Regions from separate parts of the Ideonella margarita genome, predicted to be linked through region 3. Evidence: predicted binding sites of a transcription regulator. Region 3 holds the regulator's gene; each other region holds the start of a gene.
What was found. Region 3 encodes sigma-54, which starts transcription at its own class of promoters, with help from an activator protein. Its sites were predicted from a motif close to TGGCANGNAANCTGCTTT; they were not measured.
Positions count from the first base shown of each region.

Region 1 (10,386 bases), on a different contig from region 3:
AGCCGAACTTGATGTCCAGGCTGCCCATCGGCACGGTGCCGCCGATCAGGAACGACTTGGTCGACAGGTCGGTCGTGGTCTTGCCCGAGCTGTAGGCAGCGGCCAGGGTCACCATCGGCAGGGCGTAGGTGCCACCCACGGTGATCAGCTGGTCGTTGGCGCTGGCCGGGTTTTCGTACGACAGGCCAGCGAACAGGGCGCCGTCCTTGTAGGTCACGGCGAACGACGTCGGGCGATCCGGCTTGCCGGCAGGGGCTTCGCCAGCGCTCACGGCAACGGCGACAGGGCCGAACTTGCCGTCGTAGCGAACGACGTCAGCGACGCGGGTGTCACCGATGCGGACTTCCGATGCGTTGATGGCCGACAGACGCGGACGCACGCCGATGTCGCGCAGGGCAGCGACGGTGTCGCCACCGAACGGGTCGATTTCGTTCTGCACGATGTAGGCAGCCACGTACTGGCGGCCCAGGGCCACGGTGCCGAAGTCGCTGGAGATGCCGACCAGGCTGTAGCCGTTCCAGAAGGTCGACGACGAAGCCGAGGTGCCGTTGTCAGGGTTGAAGCGGTGCTCCAGACCGAAGATGGCCTTCAGGCCGCCACCGAGGTCTTCGGTGCCGCGGAAGCCCAGACGGCTGCCGGCGAGGTCCATCACTTGCTTGTCGGTGCTGCCGACAGGCTTGCCAACCGATTGGTCCAGCTTGCCGTACACGGTGACGGTGGATTGAGCCGATGCGGCGGTGCCGATCAGGGCCAGGGCGGCCAGGGCGATGACTTGCTTGTTCATGGTGATATCTCCAACGTGGGGTGAGGCGTCCGCAGAGGGCTGGGCCGTCTGTGTCTCGAACTGCTGGGGATTTCACCAACGCTGTGTGACAGTTTGTAGACACCTCCCGGTGCCGTTGTCACAGCGTCGCCCCCAGGTCACTACCCCCTGGAGGCGGCCGGATATGTCACAGGCTCGTCATGCGGGGTGGTTACTGCACCTGGCCTGTCAGCTCACCAGGACACTTCGCGGTCAGGCGTCGAGCCGATCTTGTGGATCGACAAATCGGCGCCTTCGAATTCCTCTTCCTGCGTCAGGCGCAGGCCCATCGTGGCCTTGATGACACCGTAAACGGCGAAGCCACCGGCCAGTGCCCAAGCCACGCCCATGGCGGTACCCAGCAGTTGGGCGCTGAAGGTGACGCCACCCAGGCCGCCCAGGGCCTTTTGGCCGAAGATGCCGCAGGCGATGCCGCCCCAGGCGCCGCACAGGCCGTGCAGGGGCCACACGCCCAGCACGTCGTCGATCTTCCACTTGTTCTGCGTGAGGGTGAACAGCTTGACGAAGATCGCGCCGGCGATGCCGCCCACCACCAGGGCGCCTGCCGGGTGCATCAGGTCAGAGCCTGCGCACACGGCCACCAGGCCGGCCAGCGGGCCGTTGTAGGCGAAGCCGGGGTCATTGCGGCCCATCAGCACAGCCACCAGCGTGCCGCCCACCATGGCCATCAGCGAGTTCACCGCCACCAGGCCAGAGATCTTGTCGATGGTCTGCGCGCTCATCACGTTGAAGCCGAACCAACCCACCGCCAGAATCCACGCGCCCAGCGCCAGAAACGGGATGCTTGAAGGCGGGTGGGCGCTCATCGCGCCGTCTTTGCGGTAGCGGTTGGCACGGGCGCCCAGCAGCAGCACAGCCGCCAGCCCAATCCAGCCGCCCACGGCATGCACCACCACGCTGCCCGCGAAGTCGTGGAACTCGGCACCGGCGACGTCCTTGATCCAGGCCTGCACACCGAACTTGCCGCCCCACACCACACCTTCAAACAGCGGGTAGATGGCGCCGACGATGACGGCCGTGGCCAGCAGTTGCGGGCCGAACCGGGCACGCTCGGCAATGCCGCCCGACACGATGGCCGGAATGGCCGCAGCGAAGGTCAGCAGGAAGAAGAACTTGACCAGCTCGTAGCCGTTCTTGGCAGCCAGCGTTTCTGCACCGCTGAAGAAATCGACGCCGTAGGCCACGGTATAGCCGACGAAGAAGTAGACAACCGTCGAGATCGAAAAATCGACCAGGATCTTGACCAGCGCGTTCACCTGGTTCTTCTTGCGCACGGTGCCCAGTTCCAGAAAGGCGAAACCGGCGTGCATGGCGAGCACCATGATGGCGCCCAGCAAAATGAACAAGGCATCCGTGCCTTGCTTGACCTGATCCATGGGAAGTCTCCAACGTGGAAGTTGATACCGCGGCCGCTGCGATTGGCGCCGCGCGTGCACCCGTTGAGGGCGCAGGCGCACCAAAATTAGCAAATCGTGTTCCAGCTTTGGTGCAAAAGCTGTGGGGCTCGCTGCACCAAACTTGGCGGCCGCGTACCTATAAATGCCTGCTTATGGTGCTTTGCGCACCTTTTGTGTGCGTAGTCGGCTTTGGTGGCCGTTTGATGGCAGTGGGGCCTTCGCGGTGGGTTGCCAACGCATGAATGGCGCCGGGGCCATCCCGAACTTGGCCAGTGCCGCCGCCGCTGACAAGCCGAAGGCCTGCGGCACACTGTCGGGCTTGTGCGGCCCGCAGCGCGCGCTGCCCGCCCGCCGCCTTGAAATGAAAGTTTGATCTTGACGCTGCTGTCTCCACCCGCCCTGTTTGTCGCCCTGTTGTTGTGGGCGTGGGCAGCGCCAACGTTTGCCCAGTCGCCAGTCCCCACCCCGGCACCCACACCGGCGCCAGTCAACACGCAGCCGGCTCCCGCCGCCGCGCCGCAGGCCATCAGCGGCCCCAGCCACCCCTGGGTGGTGGCCGCGCCTCGCCTGCGCAAGGAGGCCTACTTCAGCAACCTCGCCGATGGCGACACCATCGACACGCCATATCTGGTGAAGTTCGGCCTCACAGGCATGGGCCTGGCGCCCATCGTGGCGCCGGTGGCGGGCACCGGCCATCACCACCTGTTGATCAACCGCGATCTGCCGCTGGACTTCAACAAGCCGCTGCCGTTCAACGACCAGTACATCCACTTCGGCAAAGGCCAGATGGAGACCGTGCTGAACCTGGCGCCCGGCGCTTATCAGCTGCGTCTGGTGCTGGCTGACGAAAAGCACATTCCCAATTTCGTGTTCAGCAAGCCGCTGCATGTCATCGTGAAGCGCAAGCGCCCCGGCGTTGATCCGAAGAGCCTGGTGGTGCCCGGCGTGGCCGTGTTGGCGCCCGGGGCCGGTGAAACGGTGAAGCCACCTTTCCGTGTGGCCCTGCATGCCAGCGGCTTGAACGTGTCAAGCACCGCGCTGAAGGAGAAGGGCACCGGGCACTTCCGGGTAAAGCTGAAGCCTGAGGGGGCGCCCGAGGTGGTGCTGCCGCTGACCAACGGTTTCACGGAGCTGTGGCTGTCGCCGCCGCCCGGGGCCTACACCGTGAGCGTCGAGTTCATCGACAACACCCAGGCCGACCGTGTGCTGGCCACCGGCCCGGCCACCGCATTCCGGGTTGAGCGCTGAGCTGGCTTAAGCTGCCGGCCCATGGCTGAACCCTTTCGCAACCTGATCAACACCGACACCGTCGCGCTGGCGGCGCAGCACCTGCAGCGTGCCTGGCCGCTGTTTGACGCGGTGGCATTCGCGCGGCAGGCGTCAGATGGGCTCGACGGCCTCGACATGAAGGCCCGCGCCATGCAGATCGCCACGGCGCTGCAAGCCCACCTGCCGGCCAACTTTGGTGATGCGGCAAGCGTCATTGAAGCCGCGCTGGCGCCGCCAGGCAATGCCGACAGCCAGGGCGATGACCTGGGCCAGCTCCGCGCCGGCCCGCACGGCCTGGCCGGCTGGGTGGTGTGGCCGCTGGGTGAGTTTGTGGCCCGTGCGGGCCAGCATGATGTGCCCCGCGCCATGGCTGCGCTGCACGCCTTGACGCAGCGCTTCTCGGCCGAGTTCGCCATTCGTCCGTTCATCCAGGCCGCGCCCGAGCAGGTCTACCCCATCCTGCACCAATGGGTGAATGACCCGAGCGCCCATGTGCGCCGCCTGGTGAGCGAAGGCAGCCGGCCGCGTCTGCCCTGGGGCTTGCGCCTGCAGGCGCTGGTTGCGGACCCGACACCCAGCCTGCCGCTGTTGCTGGCTCTGCAGGATGACCCCAGCCTGTATGTGCGCCGCAGCGTGGCCAATCACCTCAACGACATCGCCAAGGACCACCCCGGTCTGGTGGCCGATTGGCTGCATCAGCACCTGCCCGCCGCCACGGCCGCGCGCCGCAGCCTGTTGCGCCACGCCAGCCGCAGCCTGGTGAAGGACGGCCATGCGCCCACGCTGTCGGCCTGGGGCCTGGGCCAGCCCTTGCTGGGGCAGGCGGCGCTGGCGCTGCAGGCGTCCGAGGTGCACCTGGGAGGCAGCCTGCCGATGGCCGTCACGCTCGCCAGCACGGCTGATCAACCGCAGACGCTGGTGGTGGATTACGTGGTGCACCACGTCAAGGCCAACGGCCAGACCAGCCCCAAGGTGTTCAAGGGCTGGAGCCTGACGCTCGCACCCGGCGAAACCCGCGAGTTGCAGCGTCAGCACCCGGTCCGGCCTATCACCAGCCGCCGCTACTTTGCTGGCACTCACCGGGTGGTGCTGCAGGTCAACGGCACGCCGGTGGCTGAAGCCCAGTTCCTGCTGCACGTCTAGCGCCCCAACGCGCTTGCGGTGGATGACAAGCTGTCATCCAAGCATCACGGCTGCGTCACATGTGGTCTAGATGATTGCGGGGTTCTCAAGGAGCCCCGCCATGTCTGATCACTCGGCCGACGTCGTCATCGACGTGCAGCAACTGCACAAGCACTTTGGTGCCAGCCCGGCATTGAACGGCGTGAGCCTGCAGGTTCGCCGCGGCGAGATGGTGGCGCTGCTCGGCGCTTCCGGCTCTGGCAAGTCCACCCTGTTGCGGCACCTGACCGGCCTGCACAAGGCCGATGCCGGCAGTGCCTCCCGCATCAACGTGCTGGGCCGCCGGGTGCAGCAGGGCGGCCGTCTGGCGCCTGATGTGCGAGCCACCCGCAGCCGCGTGGCCGTCATCTTCCAGCAGTTCAATCTGGTGGATCGCCTGCCCGTGATGACCAACGTGCTGGCCGGGGCCCTGCACCGTTTGCCACTGTGGCGTGGCCTGCTGGGCCGCTTTCCGCAGGCCGAATTGCAGCGGGCCTTCAGCGCCTTGCAGCGCGTGGGCATCGAGCGCTGCGCCTGGCAACGCGCGTCCACCCTGTCGGGCGGGCAGCAACAGCGGGCCGCCATTTCACGTGCGCTGGTGCAAGGCGCAGAAGTGGTGCTGGCCGATGAGCCGATCGCCTCGCTGGACCCGGAATCCTCACGCCGCGTGATGGGCCTGCTGGCTGAAGTGAACCGCGACTTGGGTGTGACCGTGCTGGTGTCGCTGCACCAGGTCGATTTCGCTTTCGCCTATTGCCCGCGCACCGTGGCGCTGCGCGCCGGTGAGGTGGTGTACGACGGCCCCACCGCCGCACTCACGCCGCAGCGCCTGCGCGACCTGTACGGCACGCAGCTGGATGAATTGCTGCCTGCACCGGGCGCCGCCGTGCCACTGCCAGACACCACCGACACGCTGCCCGGCTTCCACCTGAACCACCCCGGCTTGAAGGCCGCTTGAGGCCTCCCTCAACCGCGCTTGAACCCCGCCGGCCCTGACCGCCGGCCCTGACCGCCGGCCCATCCCGAATCACCTGCCTGCCAACCTGTCACGCAAGGACGACTTCACCATGCAACGACGTTCCACCCTGGCCCTGCTGGCCACCACCGCCGCCCTGTGGCTGAACATGACCTCGGTGCAGGCCCAGACGGCCGCTGCCCCGCGTGAGCTGAGCTTCGGCATCATCTCCACCGAATCGTCGAACAACCTGAAGAGCGCCTGGCAGCCCCTGCTGGACGACCTGCAGAAGAGCACCGGTCTGAAGGTCAATGCCTTCTTCGCACCTGACTACGCTGGCGTGATCGAAGCCATGCGTTTCAACAAGGTGCAAGTGGCGTACATGGGCAACAAGTCGGCCATGGAAGCCGTGGACCGCGCCAGCGCCGAGGTGTTCGCCAAGGTCACCCAGGCCGACGGCAACCAGGGCTACTTCAGCCTGATGATCGTCCACAAGGACAGCCCGCTGCGCACGCTGGACGACGTGATCAAGGCCCGCGCCAGCCTGAACCTGGGCTACGGTGATCCGAACTCCACCAGCGGCTCGCTGGTGCCGGGCTACTACGCCTTCGCGCAGAACAAGGTCGATCCGACCCGCGACTTCAAGCGCGTCGTGCGCGCCAACCACGAGACCAACATCCTGGCTGTGGCCAACAAGCAGGTGGACGTGGCCACGGTGGCCAGCGACGGCGTCGACCGCATGAAGATCAAGATGCCCGAGAAGGCGGCCGAGCTGCGTGAAGTGTGGCGCTCGCCCTTGATTTCGAGCGACCCCATCGTCTGGCGCAAGGACCTGGACGCTGACAGCAAGCGCCGCCTCGCCGAGTTCTTCATGAAGTACGGCCGCGACAGCCGCGAGATGGACATCCTCAAGACGTTGACCCTGGCCGGTTTCGTGAAGTCGGACAACCGCCAGCTCGTGCCGATCCGCCAGCTGGAACTGGCCCGCGAGCGCACCAAGGTCGATGCCGACACCGGCCTGGCCGCTGATGAAAAGGCGCGCAAGCTGCAAGACATCGACCGCCGCCTGGACGAGCTGGGCCGCCAGACCGCCAGCGCCCAATAAGCCTTTCGACGCCTTCGCCAGATGACTGTCACTTCGATGCACGCACCCACCAGCCCGATGTCTGCCGTGCCGCCGGCGCCCCGCGCGTCACTGGCCAGCCTGCTGGCCTGGGCCGTGGTGCTGGCGGTGCTGGCCGGCAGCTGGCGAGGCGCCGACATGCGGCCGCAAGACCTGTGGCGCGACAGCGCCAACATGGCCGAGTTCGCCCGCGGCTTTTTCCCGCCCGATTTCACCGACTGGCGCCAGTACCTCGAAGAGATGGTGGTGACGCTGCAGATCGCCCTGTGGGGCACGGCGCTGGCCATCGTGGGCTCGGTGCCGCTGTCGCTGCTGGCCGCAGGCAACATCACGCCGTGGTGGGTGCACCAGCCGGTGCGCCGCCTGCTTGATGCCTGCCGCTCGATCAACGAGATGGTGTTCGCTCTCATCTTCGTCGTGGCGGTGGGCTTGGGGCCGTTTGCCGGTGTGCTGGCGCTGTGGGTGCACACCACGGGCGTGCTGGCCAAGCTGTTTTCGGAGGCCGTGGAAGCCATCGACCCCCAGCCGGTGGAAGGCATCCGCGCCACCGGCGCCCACCCGCTGGCCGAAGTGCTCTACGGCGTCATTCCGCAGGTGCTGCCGCTGTGGATCTCCTACGCGTTGTACCGCTTCGAGTCGAACATCCGTTCGGCCTCGGTGGTGGGCATGGTGGGCGCGGGCGGCATCGGCATGGTGCTGTGGGAAGTGATCCGCGGCTTCCAGTACCCGCAGACCTGTGCGGTGCTGTTGATGTTGATCGTCACTGTCACGCTGATTGACGTGGTCTCTGCGCGGCTGCGCAAGGCCATGGTCTGAACCCGACCGGAGGAGACCTTCATGGACGACGTGATTGCCCGCATCGAACAACTGTTCGAGCTGCATGGCCAGAAGCATTACGACGGCGCCCGCCAGGAGCCCGTCACGGCCCTGGAGCACGCGCTGCAATGCGCCCAGCTGGCCGAATGGGCCGATGCGGAACCTACGCTGGTGGCTGCAGCCTTGCTGCACGACATCGGCCACTTTCTGGAGGCCGACGACCATGTGCCCGATGACATGGACGACGCCCACGAACTGCGCGCCTTGCCCTTCCTGATGCGGGCGTTCGGCCCCGCGGTGGCTGAGCCCGTGCGACTGCATGTGGAAGCCAAGCGTTATCTGGTGTCGGCCACGCCCGGGTATCTCGCCACGCTCAGCCCGGCCTCGGTGCATTCGCTGAGCCTGCAGGGCGGGCCGATGAGCCTGGCCGAGCGCGCGGTGTTTGATGCCATGCCGTTCTCGCGCCACGCGCTGGCGCTGCGCCGCTGGGACGACCTGGCCAAGGAAGCCGGCAAGCGCACTCCGCCGCTCGACTACTACCTGGCCATGCTGCAGCAACTGCGGCAAGAGGTGCATGCCGGCCCGCGCACCGACATTGGTGCCTTCAACTTCGGCTGAAGCTGCATCGGGCATGGCGGCAAAATGCCGCCATGAGCTCAGAGCCCGTTGACCCAGTCGCCGCCAACGCCACCGCACAGAACAGCCCGCCGCTGCTGCACCTCACCGGTGCCGGCGGCCCGTTGCCCAACGGCAGCACATTGCTGCCCTTGCAACTGGCGCTGCAGCCCGGACTGACGTGGATCACCGGGGGTGAAGGCCGGGGCAAATCGACGCTGCTGGCGCTGATGGCCGGCACCGCTCGGGTGAATGGGCCCGAGGTGGGACAGCTGGTCTGGCAAGTGGCGCGGCCTGCCTTCGGGCCGGCCACCACCACGAGCCTTGAAACGCCGACCGACCCGACCTTGGACGCGCTCGTGGCGGCCGATTGGATGGCCGAGCGCAGCCGGGCCTTCCCGGCCTGGCAGGCTGACACTGCGGCACAACTGGTGGAAGCGTTTGCGCTGGCCGAGCACCTGCACAAGCCGTTCTACATGCTGTCGGCAGGCAGCCGTCGCAAGATGGGCTTGGTGGTGTCTGCGGCCAGTGGTGCGCATGTGACGCTGCTCGACACACCCTTCGCCGCGCTGGACGGGCGCTCCAGCCGGGTGCTGTGTGAGCTGCTGGTGGCGGCTGCCAACACCCAGCGTGCCTGGGTGGTGGCCGACTACGTGGTGCCGGCCGCGCTGGCGCAGGTGGCGCTCAGCGCAGCGCTTGATCTGGGCGATTGAGACCCTTCAACCGCCAAGGCCTGGCAGCGCCTCAAGCCACTCGCCGCCCCCGGGCATACACCTCGCGCACCACCGGCAGCGTGCCTACCTGTCGCACCCGCAGCACATCCGCGCGCAGGCCCACGGCCAGCTCGCCGCGGTCATTCAGGCCGCTGGCCAGGGCAGGGCGGCGGCTCACCACCGCCACGGCCTCGGGCAGGCTGAAACCTGCATCGGCCTGCAGGCGCCACGCGGCCTGCAGCAGGCTGCTCGGCACATAGTCAGACGACAGCGCATCCAGCACGCCCTCGCGGGCCAGCTCGATCGCCGAGACATTGCCCGAGTGCGAACCGCCCCGCACCACGTTCGGCGCACCCGCCACGGTGCACAAACCCGCATCCTTGGCGCGGCGCGCGGCCGCCAGCGTGGTCGGAAACTCGCTCATGCCCGCACCCAGCGCCACCGCCTCGTCCACATGCGCCAGCGTGGTGTCGTCGTGAGTGGCCAGGGCCACGTTGTGCGTGCGGGCAAAGTCTGCGAACCAGGCCCGGTTGGGCTCGGCGTACAGGGCCTGGCGCTCAGGCGCGATGCGCACTTCCTCGTCGAACTTGGCGTCGCTCCAGCCCTTCTTGCCGGTGTAGTACACGCGGGCATGCTGGATGTCGCTCCACTGCCGCTGTCCCGGCGTGTGGTCCATCAATGAGATCAGCCGCAGGCGCCGGTGGTGGGCAAAGGGCTCGAACAGCTCGCGCGCATTGGGGGCAGGCAGTTCGCAGCGCACATGGATGTGGTGATCGGCACGCAGCACGCCGGCCGCATCCAGCTCATCCAGCAGGCTCAGCAGCAGGCTTTGATCGCGTGAGCGGAAACCTTCGCCGTAGGGGTCGCCCACGCCGATGGCGTCCAGCACGGTGGTGATGCCGGCCGCGGCAATTTCAGCGTCGTGCGCCTGCAGGGCGCCCTGCATCGGAAAGTTTACCTTCGGCCGCGGCGTGACGTGCCGCTCCAGGTTGTCGGTGTGCACTTCCACCAGGCCCGGCAGCAGCCAGTCGCCGTCGCAATCGATGGCGCCGGCCACGGTGGTGTCACCGCTGGCGATGTCGTCGATCACGCCGTTCTTCATGCGCAGATGACCGCGCAGCACGTCCTTGCCCAACACCAGTCGGGCATTCCTGAAAACCTGATCGGTGTGGCTCATGGGGTCAGTGTCTCTGGTTGGAGGGCGGCCTGCAGCGTAGCAGGCGCCGCGGTGCACTGCGAATCATGACCGATGGTGGGCATGGGAATGCAGCGGCTGGCCACCGCGTCACGCACTTCCTCATCATGGAAGATGCCGACGACCGCCGTACCCGCCGCCTTGGCTTCCTCGATCAACTCGATCACCACGCGGCGGTTGCGTGCGTCCAATGACGCGGTCGGCTCGTCCAGCAACAGCAGCCGGGCCGGCTGGATGAAGCCGCGGGCGATGTTCACCCGTTGCTGCTCACCGCCCGAGAACGTGGCGGGTGGCAACTCCCACAGGGCCGCGGGCAGGT
Region 1 covers NZ_JBBUTI010000011.1:145,772-156,157, reverse strand. Annotated here, with positions in the region: gene AACH00_RS16045 (porin) at 1-784, opposite strand, end outside; gene AACH00_RS16040 (ammonium transporter) at 997-2,199, opposite strand; gene AACH00_RS16035 (DUF4399 domain-containing protein) at 2,596-3,468, shown strand; gene AACH00_RS16030 (DNA alkylation repair protein) at 3,490-4,632, shown strand; gene phnC (phosphonate ABC transporter ATP-binding protein) at 4,733-5,608, shown strand; gene phnD (phosphonate ABC transporter substrate-binding protein) at 5,718-6,710, shown strand; gene phnE (phosphonate ABC transporter, permease protein PhnE) at 6,732-7,544, shown strand; gene AACH00_RS16010 (HD domain-containing protein) at 7,566-8,162, shown strand; gene AACH00_RS16005 (ABC transporter ATP-binding protein) at 8,195-8,872, shown strand; gene AACH00_RS16000 (alpha-D-ribose 1-methylphosphonate 5-triphosphate diphosphatase) at 8,904-10,049, opposite strand; gene phnL (phosphonate C-P lyase system protein PhnL) at 10,046-10,386, opposite strand, start outside.
Region 1: the regulator sigma-54 is predicted to act here: its motif matches at 2,286-2,303, upstream of AACH00_RS16040 (ammonium transporter).

Region 2 (10,386 bases), 190 kb from region 3:
CTGGGCGCTGCACTGCTGGGCTTCCTGGCCGGTGAAATGGTCCTGACCGACCCGGCGGTCGACGCCCAGTTCGGCGCGCAGTCGCACCTGCTGATCAACCTGGCTGGCGTTCTGGGCGCGGGTCTGGTCGTGGGGCTGGGTACCGTGCTCAAGCGTCGGCACGCAGCTTCCGCCTGATAAATCACGGTCGCCCGTGCTCTGAAAGCCCCGCCCAGCGGGGCTTTCTTGTTTTGAAGCTACACTTCCGGTCTGAAGGGGAGTAGCTCCCGATGTGTTGCCGGCGGCAATGCGTCATCGCCGATTCGTCAATACGGGCCCGTGCAAACCGGCCCCGGATCGTCGGAACCATGCATCAGCGCGGTTCGAGCAAGACCTTCGATGTGCGAGGCCGGCCAGGCTCTGCAACTCGAAGGCACAGGGTGCGCAATGCATTCATGTTCTCCTTCGTGACAGAGCCCCAGGCATCGAGCAGCGATTCTCTCGAAACCAAAAACTGGAACATGTCATGGAATTTCTCTCCCCCGATTGGTTCTCCGCCCTGCTGGCGATCATCCTGATCGACCTGGTGCTGGCCGGCGACAACGCCATCGTCATTGCGCTGGCTGCACGCAACCTGCCCACCCACCTGCAACGCAAGGCCATCCTCTGGGGCACGGTCGGCGCCATCGTCGTCCGCTCGCTGATGACGCTCGTGGTCGTCTGGCTGCTGAAGATTCCGGGCCTGATGCTGATCGGTGGCCTGGGTCTGGTCTGGATCGCCTACAAGCTGCTGGTACCTGAAGAAGGCGAGGGCCATGAAGGCGGCGGCGCCACCACCTTCGTCGGCGCCATGAAGACCATCGTGATCGCCGACGCCTTGATGGGCGTGGACAACGTGCTGGGCGTCGCAGGCGCCGCACACGGCAGTTTTGATCTGGTCATCATCGGTCTGCTGATCAGCGTGCCGATCGTGGTCTGGGGCAGCTCGATCGTGCTCAAGCTGGTGGACCGCTTCCCGTCGATCATGTACATCGGCGCCGGCGTGCTCGCCTTCACCGCTGCCAAGATGATCGTCAGCGAACCATGGCTGCGTGACACCTTTGCCGCCTGGCCTGGCAGCAACATCGCCGTGTATGTGGTGGCAATCGCCGGTGTGCTGGCTGCTGGCTGGTGGGCTGGCCGCCGCACCAAATCGGCTGATTCTGCCCAGGCCTGACCTCGCCGTGGTGTCTGGGGGGTCGCCTGTTCGGGTGACCCGGCTGCCGGTTTTGCTGTGTTAACGTCCTTTCTCCCGTTCAAATCGGGGGGAGGGACCACGCAGATGGCCGCCACTGGCAGCGGATTTTGGCAACAGGCATTGCGATGGCCGAAGCGGCAGCCTGCCCGGGTCGCGCCAGATGCAGCCCAACCACCCGCTCCACGTTTCAGCATGGTGGCCGGACGCAAGATCGGCAACTTCGCGCTGGTACGCACCGTCGCCACCAGCGCGATGGGTGAACTGCACCTTGCCAGCGACCACGCGACCGGCTTGCCCGTTGCCCTCAAGACCGTGCGCTTTCAAGGCAGTGATCTGACACGCGAGCGCTTCCTGCGAGAGTCGGAAGCTGCTGCCCGCCTGAATCACCCCGACATCGTTCGCACCTACGCCGCCGGCATCGACGATGCGGGCGACTCCCTGCTGGGCTGGATAGCCATGGAGTGGGTCAGCGGCACCGATCTGACCGCACACATCACCAAAGCCACGCGACTGCCTGACGATCTGGTGCTGGCCATCATGGCCCGCGCGGCCGATGCCCTCGTGCACGCCCACGCCCAAGGCGTCGTCCACCGTGACCTGAAGCCGGCGAACCTGATGTTCAACCAGGCGACCGACACGGTGAAGATCACCGACTTCGGCTGCGCGCACCTGACCGATGGCCAGCGCAGCCGCAGCGGCCTGATCGTGGGCACGCCCGCATATATGGCCCCGGAACAACTGTCTGGTGGAGCGATTGATGGCCGCTGCGATTTGTATGCTCTGGGTGTGGTGCTCCATCAGCTGCTGACCGGTGACTTGCCCTTCCCCCATGGATCCATGGGAGAACTGCTGTCGGCCATCGCGACCGCCCCTCCCCCCCCGCTCGGGCGGCTCCGGCCTGATCTTCCCCCATTGCTCGGTGACGTTTTGCAGCGCACCATGGCCAAACGACCCGATGATCGCCATGTGGATGGTGCGCAACTGGCTCGTGAATTACGACTGCTGATCCCGGCCTGCCAATCCGCCCGCCGCGATGAGCCCGCTAGAACTCTCCACAATGCCAGATCGTCCTAAGCCGTCACCTGCTACCTCCACCGTGCTCCCAGCCTTCGACATCGAATATTCAAGCGCTGTCGACACCGGGCGAGCGCGCAGCAACAACGAAGACGCCGTGCTGGTGGATGAAGCCCTCAGCCTGTGCGTGCTCGCTGACGGCATGGGCGGCTACAACGCCGGCGAGATCGCCAGCGACATGACCGTGCGCGGCGTGCGCGACCAGCTGGCTCGCTGGCGCTCCGACCAGGGCACCGGCCACACCGAAGTCTCACTGCGCCAGGGCATGTCTGCCGCGGCGCAATCCGCCAACCTGGCCGTTTTTGAAGCCGCGCAGCAACACCCCGAATATGCGGGCATGGGCACCACGCTCGTGCTGGCCATGTTCGAAGGCCAGCAGGTCTGGATCGGGCACATCGGTGATTCCCGCGCCTACCGCTGGCGCGACGGCCGTCTGGAGCAACTCACCCGCGACCACTCCCTGCTGCAGGAGCAGATCGACGCCGGCGTGCTCACTCCTGAAGAAGCGGCCTATTCCCTGCACCGCAATCTGGTGACCCGCGCCGTGGGGGTCGAGCCCGACGTGGTGCTGGAGGTTCACGCCCACGAGATGCGGGTGGGCGATTGCCTGCTGCTGTGCTCGGATGGGCTTTCGGACATGCTTCCTGACGCGGGCATTGCACAGGTGATGCGCGCGCACGACACCTTGTCTGGCGCTTCGCAAGCACTTGTAGAAGCCGCCAACGCCGCGGGCGGTCGCGATAACATTGCAGTGGTTTTGGCACGCGCAAAGGGAGGAACGCCCCCTGCGAGCCGCATTTGGTGGCCTTTCAAGCGATGAATGGCCACTGACATTCGGTCACAGAGGCAGGCATTGGCGGCCAAGCCAAAGATAGAAAAACAGAGGTTTCAAATGGGCAAGCTGGTTGTTTCACTCGACAACGTGGTCATCAAGGATGTCCAGATATCCAAGGACAGGACCACCCTTGGGCGGCGGCCTTACAACGACATCGTCATCGACAACCTCGCCGTCAGCGGCGAGCACGCCGTGCTGCTGGCCGTGGGTGATGACGTCTTCATTGAAGATCTGAACAGCACCAACGGCACGTACATCAACGGCAAGGCCATCAAGAAGCAGCTGCTGGCCCACAACGACACGGTCGAGATCGGCAAGTACCGCATCAAGTACCTGACCGAGGAAGTGGCCGACTACGAAAAGACCATGGTGCTGCGCCCGGGCACCATCGCGGCCCACCAGCCGCCGCAGCCTGCGGTCTCCACGCTGCCGGCTTCGATCAAGGTGCTCAACGGCGGCGCCGCCGGCCGCGAGGTGCTGCTGACCAAGGTCGTCACCACCGTCGGCAAGCCCGGCACGCAAGTGGCCTCGATCGCCAAGCGCCCGACCGGCTATGTGCTGTCCCACGTCGAGGGCGACCACCGCCCCAGCGTGAACGGTGCAACCGTCGGCGAAGACGTGCTGCCTCTGAAGAACGGCGACATCATCGAGCTGGCCGGCACACAGATGCAATTCATCCAGGGCTGAGCCCTCGATCAGGCGCGGGGCGCTCGTGCACACCCGCGGCCCTGCGCGTTTGGTGGCCTGGCTGGCCACCGGCCTCCTGGCGGGGCTGGGTTGCTGGCATGCCGCCGTATCGCCCATCGCACCGCTGACCCGGCTTGAACTGGCCACCGCCGACTGGCGCACCCAGGCCCTGCTGCCCGCCCGAGGGCAACCCCATCCGGACATCGTCATCGTCGACATCGACGATGACAGCCTCCAGGCCATTGGCCATTGGCCCTGGCCGCGCGGCCGCATGGCGGCGCTGGTGACCGAGCTGACCACCCGGCAGCGCGCAGCCGTGGTCGGGCTGGATGTGGTGTTTCCGGAGCCCGACGACGGCCATTGGGCCACGCTGTCCAGCGCACTGGCGCAACAAGGCCTGGGCGACCAGACGCTGTCAGGCCGGTTGAGGCAAAGCCTCGATCAGGATCGGCTGCTGGCCCAGGCGCTTCAGGGGCGTCCGGTGGTGATGGGCTATTACCTGACGGCACAACCCGGCGCGCGGTCCATTGGCCCGCAGCCCCCGGCGCTGGCCCCCAGCCCCCCGCTCACCGGGCCGCGATGGACCTCCCGTGTCACCAACGTCGGCCCGCTGAGCGAAGCGTCTGCCGACGCCGGCTTCTTCAACGTGGTGCCGGACGCTGACAGCCTGATCCGCGAGGTGCCTGCCGTTGCCAGCCTGGATGGGCGTCTGCTGCCCTCGCTCAGCCTGGCCATGCTGCGCTCGGCCACCGGGCACCCGCGCATCGAGGCGCTCATGACCGCCGCGCCGGATGCAAACGGCGCGCGGGCGCTCACCGGCCTCCGGGTGACCCAGGCCGACGGCGCCACCCGCACCTTGGCGCTGGACGAAAACCAGGCCTGGCATGTGCCCTACCGCGGCCATGGTGGTCGCGATGGTGGCGGTTTCCGGTACATCAGCGCCAGCGCGGTGATTGCAGGACAACTGCCTGAGCACGCCCTGGCCAACAAACTGGTGCTGATCGGCAGCTCCGCCACGGGCATGTCCGACCTGCGTGCCACGCCTGTTCATCCGGCCATGCCCGGTGTCGAGATCCACGCGCATGTGCTGGCAGGACTGCTGGACGGCACCCTGGCCGTGCGGCCGGCATGGGCCGCGGGCTATGAGGTTTGCCTGATGGTGCTCAGCCTCGGGCTGGCCACCTGGGCCGCGCTGACCCTGGCTGCGCCCTGGGCCGTGGGTGCCATGGTGGGGCTGAGCGTGACGATGGTGGCCGGCAATGTGCTGGCGCTCACCAAAGGTGGCCTGGTGTTGCCGCTGGGCGCGGCTCTGGCGCTGGGCCTGGTGCTGCTGCTGGTGCTGCTGGGCGTGAACTACGTGAACGCGTGGCACAGCCGGCGATCGCTGATGCACCTGTTCAACCAGTACCTGCCGCCGGCGCGCGCACGCGAGGTCTCGATGTTGCCCGCGAGCGCGCAGATCACGGCAGAAAACCGGGAGCTGACCGTGCTGTTCTGTGACCTGCAAGGCTTCAGCGGCCTCGCGGAAGAGCTCAGCCCCGACGCCCTGCGCGACCTGCTCAACCTGTATTTCAGCCGCGTCACCGAGGTGGTGCATGCCCACGAAGGCACGGTCGACAAGTTCATCGGCGATGCGGTGATGGCCTTCTGGGGCGCGCCGCTGGCCCAGCCCGACCACGCCCGGCGAGCGGTGATGGCGGCGCTGGAGCTGTCCACCGCCGTGGCATCCCTGAACGAAGAGCTGGTGCGCCGGAAACTCCCGACGGTGCATTACGGGATCGGCATGGCCACGGGCGTGGTGTGTGTGGGCGACCTCGGCTCGCGGCTGCGTCGCAGCTACACGGCGGTGGGCGACGCCGTGAACATCGCCGCCCGGCTCGAAGCCATGACGCGCCAGGCCGGCGTGAACCTGCTGGTGAGCGAAGATACCCGGCAAGCCTGTGCGGAAGCGCTGCCGGACGTGGTCTGGGCCGAGGTCGATCGCTGCCAGGTGCGGGGCCGTCATCAAAGCGTGACCGTCTTCACACCGCTGAAGGCAGCGGCTGCGGATCGTCTCAAAATCGACGCACAGTTGCGACTTTGGGCGCTTGCCCTTGAGGCGCAGCGGCAGCAACATGCGATGGACGCTGCGACGCACCTGCAGGCCCTGCGGGAGTTGCTGGATGCTGCTCCCCACAGTTCCGGGCCACTGGCCTCGCTGGCAGCCAACCTGACCGCTCAACTCGACACTCCGCCGGCTCCCGAATGATCGCTCCCTCCGTCCGCGTCCTGGGCTGCTCCGGCTCCATTGCCAAGGGCAACCGCACCACCGCCTTCCTGCTCGACAACGACATCCTGATCGACGCAGGCACGGGCGTGGGCGACCTGACGCTGGAGGAGATGAGCCAGATCGATCACATCGTGCTCAGCCATTCGCACCTCGACCATGTGCTGGGCGTTCCCCTGCTGGCCGACAGCGTGATGCGCCGCCGCCGCGGTCGTCCACCGATTCGGGTGCTGGCCCTGGAGGCCACGCTCGACGTGCTGCGCCGCCACCTCTTCAACGACCAGCTGTGGCCCGACTTCACCAAGCTGCCGCAGCCGGACGCGCCGGTGCTGGAACTGGTGCCGGTGCGTCTGGGCGACGTGCTCACCCTGGGCCAGCAGCAGCGCAAGCTGGAAGTTCTGCCCGCCCTGCACAGCGTACCGGCCATCGGCACGGCCGTGGAAGGCCTGCGCGGCTGGTGGGTGTACACGGGCGACACCGGACCGAACCCGATGCTCTGGGAGTGCCTGCGCGGCCGGCCCTTGAGCCACCTGACCATTGAGGTGGCGTTTCCCGAGTCTGAACACGCGCTGGCGGGAGCCAGCCTGCACCACTGCCCCTCGACACTGGCCAGCGAGTTGCGGCACCTGCCGCCGGGTGTACATGTGCAGCTGACGCATGTGAAGCCCGGCGACATGACCGCCGTGCGCTCGGACCTGGCCAAGCGCCTGCCCGACACGGTGTTGCATGCCCTGCGCGCCGGGCAGCGATTCCTGATCGACTGACACGACTTGGCTGCGCTGCTGCGCGCGGAATGTCACTTCGGGGACGCCGAAATTGTCCCGGAACCCAGCGGGGTGACGTTTTTTGTCAGCTTTGCCTGACGCCACCCCTCAGCCAGCGTGATTTACCTCACACATTGCCCTGGCATGAGTCTCGCAATGGGATTGGTACATCGCGTGATCTGGACCGTCGTTGGGCCCACGCTCGTTTTGCCCCTGAATTCAACTGCTGGAGTTTTGCTCATGAAGCGTGTGCAACAAGGTTTCACCCTGATCGAGCTGATGATCGTCGTGGCGATCATCGGCATCCTGGCTGCCGTGGCCCTGCCGGCCTACCAGGATTACATCGCCCGCTCGCAAGTGTCGGAAGCCTTCACTTCGGTCGAAGGTGCCAAGACGGCGATTGCTGAATACGGCCAGGTCAATGGCGCATATCCAAGCGGAACCACCAAGCCGTCGGTCACCGATCTGGCTGTTGCTGGCAAGTACAGCTCGGCTGCCGTCACCGCCTCGACCGGCGTGATCACCGTCACGATGGGCGCGGCCGGCACCGTCAACGCCGCTGTCGCTGGCAAGACCATCACTTTCACGCCGCCGGTGCTGACCGCCGTGGGCAACACGCTGACCTTCGCTTGCGCTTCTGGCAACCTGGCCCAGAAGTTCCTGCCGAAGTCGTGCAGCGGCACCTGATAGCTCAAGGATGACCTGACAATTTTTGTCAGGTCATCGCGCCACTGACACGAATTGACAGACTTTCCCGCCCATTTTTGTCAGGGAAAGTGCAGAAGTCACAGGAAACAGGCGCCAAAAAGCTGGCACAGCAATCGCTTGGTTACCTAGGCATCAAATTCAGAACCCCCAGGTTCACTTCTTCCCCCCACCCGGATTTTTACTGGAGTCCAATATGAAGCGCGTCCAACAAGGTTTCACCCTGATCGAACTGATGATCGTCGTGGCGATCATCGGCATCCTGGCTGCCGTGGCCCTGCCGGCTTACCAAGACTACATCGCCCGCTCGCAAGTGTCGGAAGCCTTCACCTCGGTCGAAGGCGCCAAGACCGCCATCGCCGAATACGGCCAAACCAACGGCGCTTACCCTGACGGCACGACCAAGCCGTCGGTTACCGACCTGGCTGTTGCTGGCAAGTACAGCTCGGCTGCCGTCACTGCTTCGACCGGCGTGATCACCGTCACGATGGGCGCAGCCGGCACCGTCAACGCCGCTGTCGCTGGCAAGACCATCACCTTCACCCCGCCGGTGCTGACCGCCGTGGGCACCACGCTGACCTTCGCTTGCGCTTCGGGCAACCTGGCCCAGAAGTTCCTGCCGAAGTCGTGCAGCGGCACCTGATAGCTCACAGCATCTGAAGAAGGGCGGCGCAGCCTGTGGGCTTCGCCGCCCTTTTTTTGTCCGACGGCCAATCGTTACCGGTTGTAGTGCCCGGACGCATCCAGACACCTCAAGGGAGCACACCATGAAAACCGCGCAACAAGGTTTCACGCTGATCGAGTTGATGATCGTGGTGGCCATCATCGGCATCCTGGCCGCCGTGGCCTTGCCGGCTTACCAGGACTACATCGCCCGCTCGCAGATGTCAGAAGCCTTCACCTCGGTGGATGGCACCCGCGTCACCGTCTCGGAATACGGTCAGACCAACGGCATCTACCCCGGCACCAGTACCAACCCGTCAGCCGCCAGCCTGGCGATCACGGGCAAGTACGGCACTGCGGTGGTTGCGGCTGACACCGGCGTCATCACGGTCACCATGGGTGCAGCAGGCACGGTCAATGCAGCGGTGGCTGGCAAGACAGTGACCTTCACGCCGCCCACGCTGGCGGCCACCGGTACCGCCTTCAATTTCGCCTGCTCGTCCACTGCGGCCCAGAAATACCTGCCCAAGACCTGCAGCGGCACCTGATCCGTCCACACCTTGATTCAAGCTCTCAACCAGCGCGCCGGCGCGCGCTGGCTCAGCCCTGCGGCACTCTGGATGCTGGCGGGCCTGCTCATAGGCAGCTGGTGGCTCGGAGCCCCTTACATGGGCCTGGGCCATGATGCGTTGTATTACGCAGGCGATGCCCTGCGCAGAAGCGTTTTTCCGGGCCTGCAGCACGACCCCTTCTTCGGCACCGGCAGCCAGGGCAACTTCACGCTCTATCCGCATGTGTTCGACGCGCTTCTGGGCCACACCGACATTCATACGGCAGCGCTGATTCTGACCATCAGCGCCAAGCTGGTCTGGCTGGTTGCGCTGGCAGTGATGTGCCGTGCCGCTCTCCAGCAGCAGCCACGCTGGGTGCTGGCCTTCGCGCTGGTGCTGGCACTGCCCACCGCATACGACCCGCAGCGCATCCTTTCCTACGGCGAGTCCTTCACCACCCCCCGCCATTGGGCCGAAGCGGTGGTGATGCTGTCGATTGCTGCGCAGTTGCACGGCAGGCCGTGGCTGGCGCTGGCCGGCTCGCTGCTGAGCTGCACCATTCACCCGCTGATGGGCCTGGCGGGCTTGATGCTGAACGTGTTTGCGCTGCCCGGCCGGTGGCGTCTGATCGTGATGGCCGCAGGCGCCTTGTCCGTCGCGACGCTCTGCGCGCTCGGTCTGGGGCCGTTCGCCCACGTCTTCGCCACTTACGACGACGCCTGGTGGGAGATTGTCCGCACCCGGAACTCGATCGCCACCATCTACCCCTGGGACGCCGACATGGTGGCCAAGGTCGCCGCCTGGCTGGCCTTGTGGCTGCATGCCACGCGACGCCTGGGTAATGACCCTGCAGCCCAACGCACGGCCTGGGCCGGCATTGCAGGCACCATGGTCTTGCTGGGCTTCTTCGCCATCGGCGCGCTTTTCCACAATGTGCTGCTGGTCAAGCTGCAACTGGTTCGGGGCTGGTGGCTGGCACAGGTACTGGCGCCCATCTTCATCGTCAAGGCGATGGCCGACGTGCATACCTGGCGCCCGGTGGACCGCATGGTGGCGGCCCTGACCATGGCCGCGCTGATGACCGACCTGTGGAGTTGCCTGGCCATGGCCGCTTGCGCCCTGGCACTGGCCAACCTGCCCGCCGTGAACACCTGGCTTGAAAAGCGCCTCGGGCCGACGCTGGGCCTGGCGCCCTGGCTGGCTTATGGCGTTCTGGCCATCACCGTGGTCACCCGGCTGGCCCGGATTGAATTCAACGCCGTGGCCTACAAGCTGCTGTGGAACGACCCGCACCCGCTTGTCACCGCGTCGGCCTCCGAGCCGGCGGTGATGATCGGCCTTGGGCTGGCGCTGCTGTGGCTGCTGCGAACCGTATTCAAGGGCCGCCTGCCTGCGCGTGCTGGCGCCGTTCTGGGCCTGACCCTGGCATCGACCGGGCTGGGGTTCTGGCTTCACCAGGCCCAGGTCAAACTCGACCATGACCCCGAATGGGAGGCGGCCCTGCGTCGGGAAATTCCCGCCAACGCCACCGTGCACTGGGACAACAACCTGCCGCTGGTGTGGATTCTCCTCGGCCATCCGGCCTACGCCACGTCGCCGCAAACCGCAGGCGCCTTGTTTGACCG
Region 2 covers NZ_JBBUTI010000006.1:316,807-327,192, reverse strand. Annotated here, with positions in the region: gene AACH00_RS10825 (TerC family protein) at 1-177, shown strand, start outside; gene AACH00_RS10820 (TerC family protein) at 506-1,195, shown strand; gene AACH00_RS10815 (serine/threonine-protein kinase) at 1,301-2,290, shown strand; gene AACH00_RS10810 (Stp1/IreP family PP2C-type Ser/Thr phosphatase) at 2,313-3,110, shown strand; gene AACH00_RS10805 (FHA domain-containing protein) at 3,183-3,812, shown strand; gene AACH00_RS10800 (CHASE2 domain-containing protein) at 3,838-6,060, shown strand; gene AACH00_RS10795 (MBL fold metallo-hydrolase) at 6,057-6,842, shown strand; gene AACH00_RS10790 (pilin) at 7,083-7,529, shown strand; gene AACH00_RS10785 (pilin) at 7,744-8,190, shown strand; gene AACH00_RS10780 (pilin) at 8,315-8,758, shown strand; gene AACH00_RS10775 (hypothetical protein) at 8,771-10,386, shown strand, end outside.
Region 2: the regulator sigma-54 is predicted to act here: its motif matches at 7,653-7,670, upstream of AACH00_RS10785 (pilin).

Region 3 (10,386 bases):
TGATTGGCCTGGCGCTGGCGCTGGGCGTGGCCCTCTACATCGCCAAGGTGCCCGTGCCCTTTGTCGACAAGGTCGGTCACCGCAGTGCCGAGCAAGACGCCGCCGAGGCCGAGAAGCTCAAGACCTGGGATCCGAATGCCGGCTTGGCGGGCAAGCAGGCCCCGCGTCCGGCCATGCCGGCTTCGGGCGCTTCGGCACCCGCTGCGGCTGCGCCCATCGTGGCTGCGCCGGCCTCTGCGGCCACGGCAGCCGCCAAGCCGGCGTCGCGTCCTGACGCCGCCGCCGAGCCGGCCAAGTCCAGCCGTGACCCGGCCGCCATCCTGGCGGGCCAGTCGCCGGCACCGGCCGCCGCGGCCACGCCGTCGCCCGGTTCGGTGAAGGACGGCTCGATCTACTTCGTGCAGGCCGGCGCTTTCTCCAGCGCCGACGACGCCGAACAGCAGCGCGCCAAGCTGGCCATGCAGGGCTTTGCCGCCAAGGTCAGCGAGCGTGAGCAGAGCGGCCGCACGGTGCACCGTGTGCGCATCGGCCCGTTTGAAACCAAGGACGACGCCCGTGCCCAGCAGGAGCGTCTGAAGTCTGCCGGCGCTGAGTCGGCGCTGGTGGCCGTGGACCGGCCGAAGCCCTGAGCTTTTTGCCCGGCTGTTTTTCACCTCACCCATTGCCTGCCATGAACCGTCGCGACTTTTCTGCCCTATCCCTGGCTGCATCGGCAGCCATCGGCCTGCCTCAAGCGGCCCGCGCGCAGGGCGCCCCGGCGGAAGGGGCGCAGTACACCCGCCTGGCCCAGCCGGTGCCGGTGGCGGCCAGCGGCAAGATCGATGTGGCCGAGTTCTTCTGGTACGGCTGCCCGCATTGCAATGCGCTGGAGCCCGAGTTCGACGCCTGGGCCCGCAAGCAGCCGGCCGATGTGCAGGTGCGCCGCGTGCCGGTCGGCTTCACGCCCAGCCATGAGTTTCACCAGAAGCTGTTCTACGCCCTGGAGGCGCTGGGCCTGCTCGACAGCCTGCACCGCAAGGTGTTCAACGCCATCCATGTGGAACGCAAGCGCCTGAACACCGAAGCCGACGTGCTGGCGTTTGCCGCGGCCAACGGCGTCGACGGCGCCAAGCTGGTCGAGACCATGAAGTCGTTCAGCGTGATCGGCAAGGCCCGCCAGGCCAAGCAGCTGACCGAAGCCTGGCGTCTCGACGGCGTGCCGGCCATCGGCGTGCAGGGCAAGTTCCTGACCTCGGCTGCGCTGACGGGCAGCCACGCTGCGGCGCTGGCCGTGACCGACTACCTGGTGGCGCAGGCCCGCAAGGCACGCGGCTGAACAACCGGGGCCGTGCCGGCGACTGATGGCTGGCGGCGCCCGGCTTGATGTTGGCGGCCCGCGGCAGCCTGCAAGCTGCACGCAGGGCGTCCGTGCGTGACACGCTGCCCGTTGTTTGTGCCCCCCATTTGCCACCGTGGTGCGCGAGGGCGGGGCTCAGGCGCGTAGAATCGTCTGCAAGTTTCATGCCCCGCCAATGACTTCACACCCTCTGTTTCGTGCCCTGCTGGCCACTGCTGCGTTGCTCGCAACGGCTGCGGCATGGGCGGAGAAGGCTGATCGCAACAAGCCGATGGTGGTTGAAAGCGACGGCAAGCAGGCGGCCTCCGTCGACCTGAAGACCAAGACCACGCTCATCAAGGGCAATGTCTCGGTCACCCAGGGCAGCTTGCTGATCAAGGCCGACCGCATCGAGGTGCGTGAAGAGGCGCCGGGCCGTTTCACCGCCCGCGCCGTGGGCCAGGCTGGCGAGGCCGCCAGCTTCCGCCAGCGCCGTGACCGGCCGGACGAAGTGGTCGAGGCCGAGGCTGACCGCATCGACTACGACGGCGGCAATGAGCGCGTGCGCTTCGTTGGCAGTGCCAAGCTGCGCGTGCTGCGCGCGGGCAAGGTGTCCGACGAAGCCAGCGCCGACACCATCACCTACGACCAGCGCGCCGACACCATCGTCTTCGAAGGCGGTGCCGCCACCGGCCCGGGCACCACGGGCAAGGCCCGCCTGGTGTTCACCCCGCGGGCGGCCGAGCCTGACCCCGCGCCGGCACCAGCCACCAACCGCAACGGCGGCGGAGACGCCCGTTGAGCACCGCGGCGGTTGCAGGGTCGGCCGAGAGCCGGCTGGAGGCCACTGGCCTGCGCAAGGCCTACGGGGCACGCACCGTGGTGCGCAATGTGCACCTGTCGGTGGGCGCCGGTGAAGTGGTGGGCCTGCTGGGCCCGAACGGCGCCGGCAAGACCACCACCTTCTACATGGTGGTGGGCCTGGTGCGCTGTGATGCCGGCGAGATCCGCATCGACGGCCAGCAGATCGAGCGCAAGCCGATCCACCAGCGCTCGCGCCTGGGTCTGTCGTACCTGCCGCAGGAAGCCTCGATCTTCCGCAAGCTCACGGTCGAAGAGAACATCCGCGCCGTGCTGGAGCTGCAGTACGACCCACAGGGCAAGTCGCTCAAGGCTGACGAGATCCAGCGCCAGCTCGACGGCCTGCTGAACGACCTCAGCCTGACCGGCCTGCGCGATTCCCCCGCGCCTGCGCTGTCGGGTGGTGAGCGTCGGCGAGTCGAGATTGCCCGCGCGCTGGCCACCCAGCCACGCTTCATCCTGCTGGATGAGCCGTTTGCCGGCGTTGATCCGATCGCCGTGATCGAGATCCAGCGCATCATCAGTTTCCTCAAGGCGCGTGGCATCGGTGTGCTGATCACCGACCACAACGTGCGCGAAACCCTCGGTATCTGCGACCGGGCCTACATCATCAGTGAAGGCGCTGTGCTGGCCGAAGGGACGCCTGAACACATCATCGAGAACCCGGACGTGCGCCGGGTCTATCTCGGTGAGCACTTCAAGATGTAAGGCGGCATGAAACCGACTCTGCAGGTTCGCCTGTCCCAGCATCTGGCGCTGACGCCCCAGTTGCAGCAATCGATCCGGCTGTTGCAGCTGTCTACCCTGGAGTTGCACCAGGAAGTCGAGCAGATGCTCGAACAGAACCCCTTCCTCGAGCCCGAGGAAGACGCCACCCCGTTCGATTTCAGCGCCCCCGACCGCGCCTCGGCCAGCACCCGCGAAGAAGCGGACTCGGCCGGCAGCAGCGTGGGCGAAGGCGGCGAGGAGCCGGCCACACTCGACGCCGCCGAGTTCGGATCGACCGAGCGTGACGATTGGGAAAACGGGACCGAGCGCGATGACTTCGACGGCATCCGCGAGACGCCCAGCGCCGGCAGCGGCACCGCCAGCGGCGACGAGGACTTCGAGCCTCAGGAGCGCAATCGCCACGGCCCGTCGCTGCAGGATCATCTGCGCCAGCAACTGCTGGGCATGCGCCTGAACGCGCAGGACGCCGCCGCGGTGCATGTGCTGATCGAATCGCTGGATGACGACGGCTACCTCGACGGCACGCTGGAAGACATCGCCTCGCGGGTGGCCGACGTGCTGGGCATCACCGGCGATGAAGCACGCGAGGAACTGCTCGATCAGCTGCGCTGCGGCCTGCGCTGGTTGCAGAGCATGGAGCCCACCGGCGTCGGTGCGGCCAACCTGTCTGAGTGCCTGGTGCTGCAGCTTCGCCAGCGCGCGGCCAGCCCGGGGCGCGCCTGCGCCATCACCATCGCTCAGGGCCACCTGGACCTGCTGGCCCGCCGCGACATCAAGAAGCTGATGTCCCTGACCAACTGCGACGAGCCGACGGTGAAGGCGGCGCAGGCCATGATCGTGGCGTGCGAACCCAAGCCCGGCCGGCCGTTTGTGCATGCCGAGAGTCTGGTCATCGTGCCGGATGTCATCGTGATGAAGTCGGGCCGCAACTGGAAGGTGGTGCTGAACCCCGACGTGATGCCCAAGCTGAAGGTCAGCGACCTGTACGCCCAGGCCATCCGCGGCCAGCGCGGCGCGGGGCACTTGTCTGCCCGGCTGCAGGAGGCCCGCTGGTTCATCCGCAACATCCAGCAGCGCTTCGAGACCATCCAGCGTGTGTCGCAGGCCATCGTCGAGCGGCAGAAGGCGTTTTTCACCCACGGTGAGATTGCGATGAAGCCGCTGGTGCTGCGCGAGATCGCTGACGAACTCGGCCTGCACGAATCGACCATTTCGCGCGTCACCACCGCGAAGTACATGACCACGCCCTACGGCACCTTCGAGCTGAAGTACTTCTTCGGCTCGTCGCTCAACACCGATGCGGGCGGCAACGCCTCCAGCACGGCGGTGCGCGCCCTGATCAAGCAGTTCGTCGCGGCTGAAAGCACCGTCAAGCCCTTGTCGGACAGCCAGATCGCTGACATGCTCGAAGAGCAGGGCATCCAGGTGGCCCGCCGCACCGTCGCCAAATACCGCGAAGCGCTGAAGATCGCGCCCGCCAACCTGCGCAAGGCGCTATGACTGAAGACAACTCCGCACCGCGCCGCGTGGCCGCACCCGCCCGCACCGCGTCGGACATCGAGACCGGCGTGCTGTTCCTCACCTGCGCGGTGGGCACCGAGCCCTTCCTGCTCGACGAATGCGCCCGCCTGCTGCCCCCCGGCACCCAGCTGGAGGCCGGCCGCGGCGGCGTGTATGTGGACGGCGACATCGACATGGCGATGCGCCTGAACCTGGGCAGCCGCCTGGCCCAGCGCGTGCTGTGGCAGGTCATCGACGGCCAGTACCGCGACGAGCACGACCTGTACGACATGGCCTGCCGGGTGCGCTGGGACGACTGGATCACGCCGCGCAACACGCTGCGGGTGGATGCGTCGGCCTGGCGTTCACCGCTGCAGAGCCTGAATTTCGCGGCCCTGCGCATCAAGGACGGTGTCTGCGACGTGATGCGCAACGCCTGCGGCGAGCGCCCCAGCGTCGACACGCGTTTCCCCGATCTGGCGCTGGTGCTGCACCTCGGGCCCGAATACGCGAGCCTGTCGATCGACCTCTCCGGCGAGGCGCTGTTCAAGCGCGGCTGGCGCGAGGTCAAGGGCGAGGCCCCGCTGAAGGAAACCCTGGCCGCCGCGATGCTGGCTGCGGCCGGCTGGCATGGCCGCGAGGAAGACGGCGGCTTGCTCGACCCCTGCTGCGGCGCCGGCACCATCGCCATCGAGGCGGCGCAGATCGCCTGCGGCATTGCGCCCGGCATGAACCGCCGCTTCGCCTTCGAGAAGCTGCTGCCCTTCCGTGACCACCTGGGCGACCTGCGCCGCCTGCGCGAAGACGCCGAAGACGCCATCCATGCGCCGCGCGTGCCCATCTGGACCGGCGACGTGTCGTTCCGCATGACCGACTTCGCCACCCGCAACGCCGAGCGCGCCGGCGTGCTGAAGGCCATCGATTTCAAGACCGGCGATGCGCTGCAACGGCCCGCCCCGGCGGACCACGGCGTGATCATGATGAACCCGCCGTATGGTGAGCGGATTGCGCCCAAGGGCACGGGCCAGGGCCCGGCCGGCATGGCGCGGCCTGGTCGGTTTGCCGAGCGCGACACCGCGGGCGAAAAGTTTGAAGGCGCGGCCGATGCAGGCGAGTTCTACGCCCGCCTGGCAGCGCACTGGAAGAAGCAGTACGCCGGCTGGACCGCCTGGGTGCTCACACCCGAGGCCAAGCTGCCGACGCTGATGCGGCTGAAGGAAAGCCGCCGCGTGCCGATGTGGAACGGCGCCATCGAGTGCCGCATGTTCCGCTTCGACATGGTCGCGGGCTCCGCCCGCGACAGCCGCGTCACTCCTGAGAAAACACCAGTCTGATGTCGGCGGAGTCCGGCTTGCCGGACCCTTCGAACTTCCACTTCATCAGCGCTGCGGTGGCGGCCCCCGAGAACACCTTGGCGGGTGCGGGAATCGCTTCGACGATCTGAACGTCGGTCACGTTGCCGGCGCCGTCGATGCTCACCTTGGTCTTCAGCACGCCGTCGTTCACCTTGCGGCGGATGGCTTCGTCCGGAAACTCCGGCGGCACCTTCTTGATGATCTTCGGATCAGCGTGGGCGGCCGGTGCCGCCACGATCAGGCCACCCAGCAGGGTGGCGGCCAGCAGGCTGGAGATGGAACGCTTGTACATGGGTAATGCTCCTTCAGACCGGGGCCGCCAGGGCCGCGCGGGGGGTGTTGTCGATGCGAAAAAACTCGACCGTGCTGACCAGCCGGTTGGCGTGGCTCTTCAACGATTCGGTGGTGGCGGCCAGTTGTTCGACCAAAGCCGCGTTTTGTTGAGTGGTCTGGTCCAGATCGGCCACACGCTGGTTGATCTGGCCGATGCCGGCTTCCTGGTGGTGGCCGGAACTCGACACGGCCTCGATCAGCTCGCGCACGCTCACCACCTCGGTCACGATGCCGCGGATGCGCTGGCCCACCTCCGTCACGGTCTGGTTGCCGCTGGCCACCTTCTGGGCCGAGTCGTCGATCAGGCCCTTGATTTCCTTGGCGGCGGCGGCGGCGCGGGCCGCCAGCGTGCGCACCTCGCTGGCCACGACGGCAAAGCCGCGGCCATGCTCGCCGGCCCGTGCGGCCTCGACAGCCGCGTTCAGCGCCAGGATGTTGGTCTGGAAGGCGATGCCGTCGATCACGCCGATGATGTCCTTGATGCGGTTGCTCGAATCGGCAATGCGCGTCATGGTGTCGACCAGGCTCTCGACCGCCTGGCCGCCTTCGACCACGGCATTGCGGGCGCGGTTGGCCACGTCCGAGGCTTCGCGGGATTTCAGGCTGCCGTCGGCCACGGTCTGGGCCATGCCTGACATCGCGGACGCGGTTTCCTGCAGGTTGCTGGAAGCGCGCTCGGTGCGGTTCGACAGGTCGGCGTTGCCCTGGGCGATCTCCTCGGTGCTGATGGCCACGTCGCGGGCCGCATGGTGCACCGACTCGATCACGCCGGTCAGGTGGGTCTGCATCTCGCCGATGGCAGTCAGCACTTCGCCGACTTCGTCCTGCGTGCGCACGTCGATGCGGTAGCTCAGGTGGCCTTCGCGGATGCTGCGTGCGGCCGCGATCGCACGTGACAGCGGCAGCGCGATCGAGCGCGTGATGACCAAGGCGGCGGCAATCGCCAGCACCACGGCCACACCGCCCAGCACCATCATCTTCAGGCTGTCGCTGGCGGCCATCTGGTGTCCGGCCTCGGCACGGCTGGCGGCATTGCCCTGCACGGCGGTGGTCATCGCCAGCAGGGCCTTCTCGTAGGCGCCCTGCACCGGCCGCAGTTCCACCAGCAGCGCGCGCCGTGCATCGTCCGGGCTGCCGTTTTCCAGGATGTCGAGGTAGCTGGCAATCGCCTTGACGAAGGCTTTGCGGGTGGTGTCCACCTCGCTTACCAGTGCCGGCAGGTCACCGTCGCCACCCAGCGCCTGCAGGGCGGTGAACTGGGTGTCGGTGTCGGCGAGGGTGCGATTGATCAGCTCGCGTTGCTTCTTGATCGGTCCGGCAGCGTCCAGCAGCAGGAGCTCGCGGGCTGATTGCGCGACCACGCTGGCGTTCTTGTCCAGCGCATGGGCATGGCCAAGCCGGGCGAGGTCGACGGTGGCGGTGGCTTCAAGGTCGCGGGCCAGCGAACGGGTGTTCTGAACGCCGTAAGCGCAGATGGCCAGCAGCAGCACGATCATGGCGCCAAACGCCATCGCGAGTCGTGTGCCGATGCGGAACTTCCAAAGCCAGATCATCGGGTACTCCAAAGAAATTGAATCCTCCCTGGATGCAAATGCCGGGAGGTCTCTGGAGTATCGGAAGGGCTTATGTGTTCAATGAGGCCGAAAAACCAGCCATTGGTGCGCTAGTTCACGGCCGGGCGGGCAGGCGCTCTCAAGTGGCGCGCAGTTGGTGCGCCACTTGCACCAACTGCGCGCGCATGCACCTCAACGGCCGAGCAGGCCGCCCAGCAGGGCACCGAGATCGGGCGTGCCGTTGCCGCCGGGCAGCTGGCCGTTCGGGGTCATCTGGTCGATGACCTGCGGCAGCATCTGGCTGAGCTGACCCATGAGCTGGCCGTTGTCGAGGCCGGCCTGTTGCGCCAGCCCGGCCCACTGCGGATGCTGCTCGAGCACCGATTGCAGCTGCGACGGGTTGATCGGCAGGTTCTGGCCGGTGGAAATCCACGAGCTCACCACGTCACCCAGGCCACCTTGCTGGAACTGCTGCACCAGACCGGCCAGCCCGCCGCCGGGCGCGTTGTTGTCCAGCAGGCCCGCCACCACTTGCAGCAATGCGCCCTGGCCACCGTTCTGGCCACCGGCCGCCTGGCCCAGCATGCCGACCATCGAATCGAGCAATCCCATGTGTTTCCCCTGCGCCAGCGGCGCGTTGCGTTGCGATGCCCGCAGCATGCCGCCCTGCAGGGGCACTGGTGTGACACCCCCCTTGTCGCCCTGGCTGGGCTTGAGACTTTGTGGGGGCCGCCGTGGCGCCAGACGGACGCTGCCGCGCAGGGCGTCAGGCGCAGCAGCTCAGCCCAGCGCGCCCACCAGGGTCAGTGCCGCCAGCGGCGCGGTATCGGCCCGCAACACGCGTGGCCCGAGGCTCAGCGGAATGAAGCCGCGTTGCCGCGCCAGCGCTTCCTCGCGCGGGTCGAGGCCACCTTCCGGGCCGCTCAGGAAGGTGATGTGCCGCGCATCGGCCGGCAGGTCTTTCACCTGGACGGCATCAGGCGCAAAACTCAGCACATGGCGCACCTCGCCGGGGGCGGGCTCCGCCGGCAGGGCGGCCAGCCACGCGTCGATCGTGCGGATGGGTTCGATCAGGGGCACCCGGGTGCGGCCGCTCTGCTCGGACGCAGCCACGGCCACGCCCTGCCAATGCGCCCGGCGCTTTTCAGCCCGCTCACCGCTGAGCTTGAGCACGCTGCGCGCGCACTGCAGCGGTTGCATGCCGCGGGCGCCCAGCTCGGTGGCCTTTTCAACCAGCGCGTCCATGCGCTCGTTGGCCGGCATGCCCACGGCGAGCACCACGGTACGCGGCAGTTCACGGTGGCAGGTCTGGCTGGCGCCGATGCGCACGTCCACGTCCTGGCGGCCCATGCGGGTGACTTCAGCCAGCCACTCCACGCCGTCGTCGTGCCCGTTGAAGATCAACAGGTCGTCACCGGGTTGCATGCGCAGCACCTGCACATGGCGTGAGGGCTCGGGGGGCAGGGTCAGCAGCGCGCCTTCAGTGAGCGGCGCATCCAGATAAAGGCGAACAGGCATGATCGCCAGTTTGCCTCATCCGGGGTGCTCAAGCCGGCTTGGCAGCCAGGTTCAGGGCCAGCTCGAAGCGCCGCAGCGCAGACAAGCCGCGTTCCTCGCGAACCTGGACCAGAAAACGCTGGGCCAGCGGAATCAGCTCGCTCAGGCCGTTGCAGCGCTCCACCTCCAGCACGAAGCGGAAGCCGCCGACCAAACCCAGCTCAGCCTTGCCCTGGCTGTTGAGGGTGTCGTACAGCACGCTGTAGCTGGTGGCCCGCACCACATCCATCAGGCTGGCGACTTCGGGGTCGAGTGCCTGGGGCGCCGGTGGTGCCGGTGGCGTGGCCGGCGCGGGCGATGCAGACGATGCGGGGCGTGGTGCCGTCGCCTGCCCCTGAGCCGGCGAAGAGGACGGCGACGGTGCAGGCGACGGCGCTGGCGCCGAGCCGGCCGTGGCCTTGCCGAGCAGCCCTTCATCCAGCAGGTGCTGGAGGTCGGCGTCGGTCACGCCCTGCACCTTCTCCAGCCAATAGCTCGCGGGCTGGCTGTCGTTGATGACGAGCAACAGGTTGCGCACGGACCTGGAGAGTGGCCGACTGCGCGACTGGATCTCCGCATGTCCGGCGGCCGTCTTGATCAATCGATACTGCATCATGATCCGTGGGCTGAAAAAGCAAACAGGCCGGGATGCCCGGCCTCATGGTTGCCTGCACGCCAGGCCGGGTGGCCTGGCTGCCGCAACCTCAGTGCGCTGCGGGCTTGTCCCGCAACTCGCGTCGCAGCACTTTACCTACCGGCGTCTTCGGCAGGTCAGCCCGGAACTCAACCACACGTGGCCGTTTGTAACCGGTGAGGTTGGTTTCGCACCAGGCACGCACGTCCGCTTCGGTCAGCGCCGGGTCTTTCTTGACGATGACGACCTTCACCGCCTCGCCGGCCTTGTCGTCGGCCACGCCCACGGCGGCGCACTCCATCACGCCCGGCAGCTGCGTGATGACGTCTTCGACCTCGTTCGGATAGACGTTGAAGCCGGACACCAGGATCATGTCCTTCTTGCGGTCGACGATGCGGAAGTAGCCGCGTTCGTCCATCACGCCCACGTCGCCCGAGCGGAAGAAGCCGTCGGCGGTCATCACCTTGGCGGTTTCGTCAGGGCGCTGCCAGTAGCCGGCCATCACCTGCGGGCCGCGGATGGCGATTTCACCCGCCGTGCCCAGCGGCACTTCGTTGCCGTCGTCGTCCA
Region 3 covers NZ_JBBUTI010000006.1:121,981-132,366, reverse strand. Annotated here, with positions in the region: gene AACH00_RS09960 (SPOR domain-containing protein) at 1-629, shown strand, start outside; gene AACH00_RS09955 (thiol:disulfide interchange protein DsbA/DsbL) at 671-1,315, shown strand; gene lptA (lipopolysaccharide transport periplasmic protein LptA) at 1,512-2,117, shown strand; gene lptB (LPS export ABC transporter ATP-binding protein) at 2,114-2,884, shown strand; gene AACH00_RS09940 (RNA polymerase factor sigma-54) at 2,891-4,405, shown strand; gene AACH00_RS09935 (THUMP domain-containing class I SAM-dependent RNA methyltransferase) at 4,402-5,739, shown strand; gene AACH00_RS09930 (energy transducer TonB) at 5,714-6,052, opposite strand; gene AACH00_RS09925 (methyl-accepting chemotaxis protein) at 6,066-7,646, opposite strand; gene AACH00_RS09920 (YidB family protein) at 7,839-8,258, opposite strand; gene AACH00_RS09915 (16S rRNA (uracil(1498)-N(3))-methyltransferase) at 8,427-9,164, opposite strand; gene AACH00_RS09910 (hypothetical protein) at 9,193-9,798, opposite strand; gene AACH00_RS09905 (long-chain-fatty-acid--CoA ligase) at 9,887-10,386, opposite strand, start outside.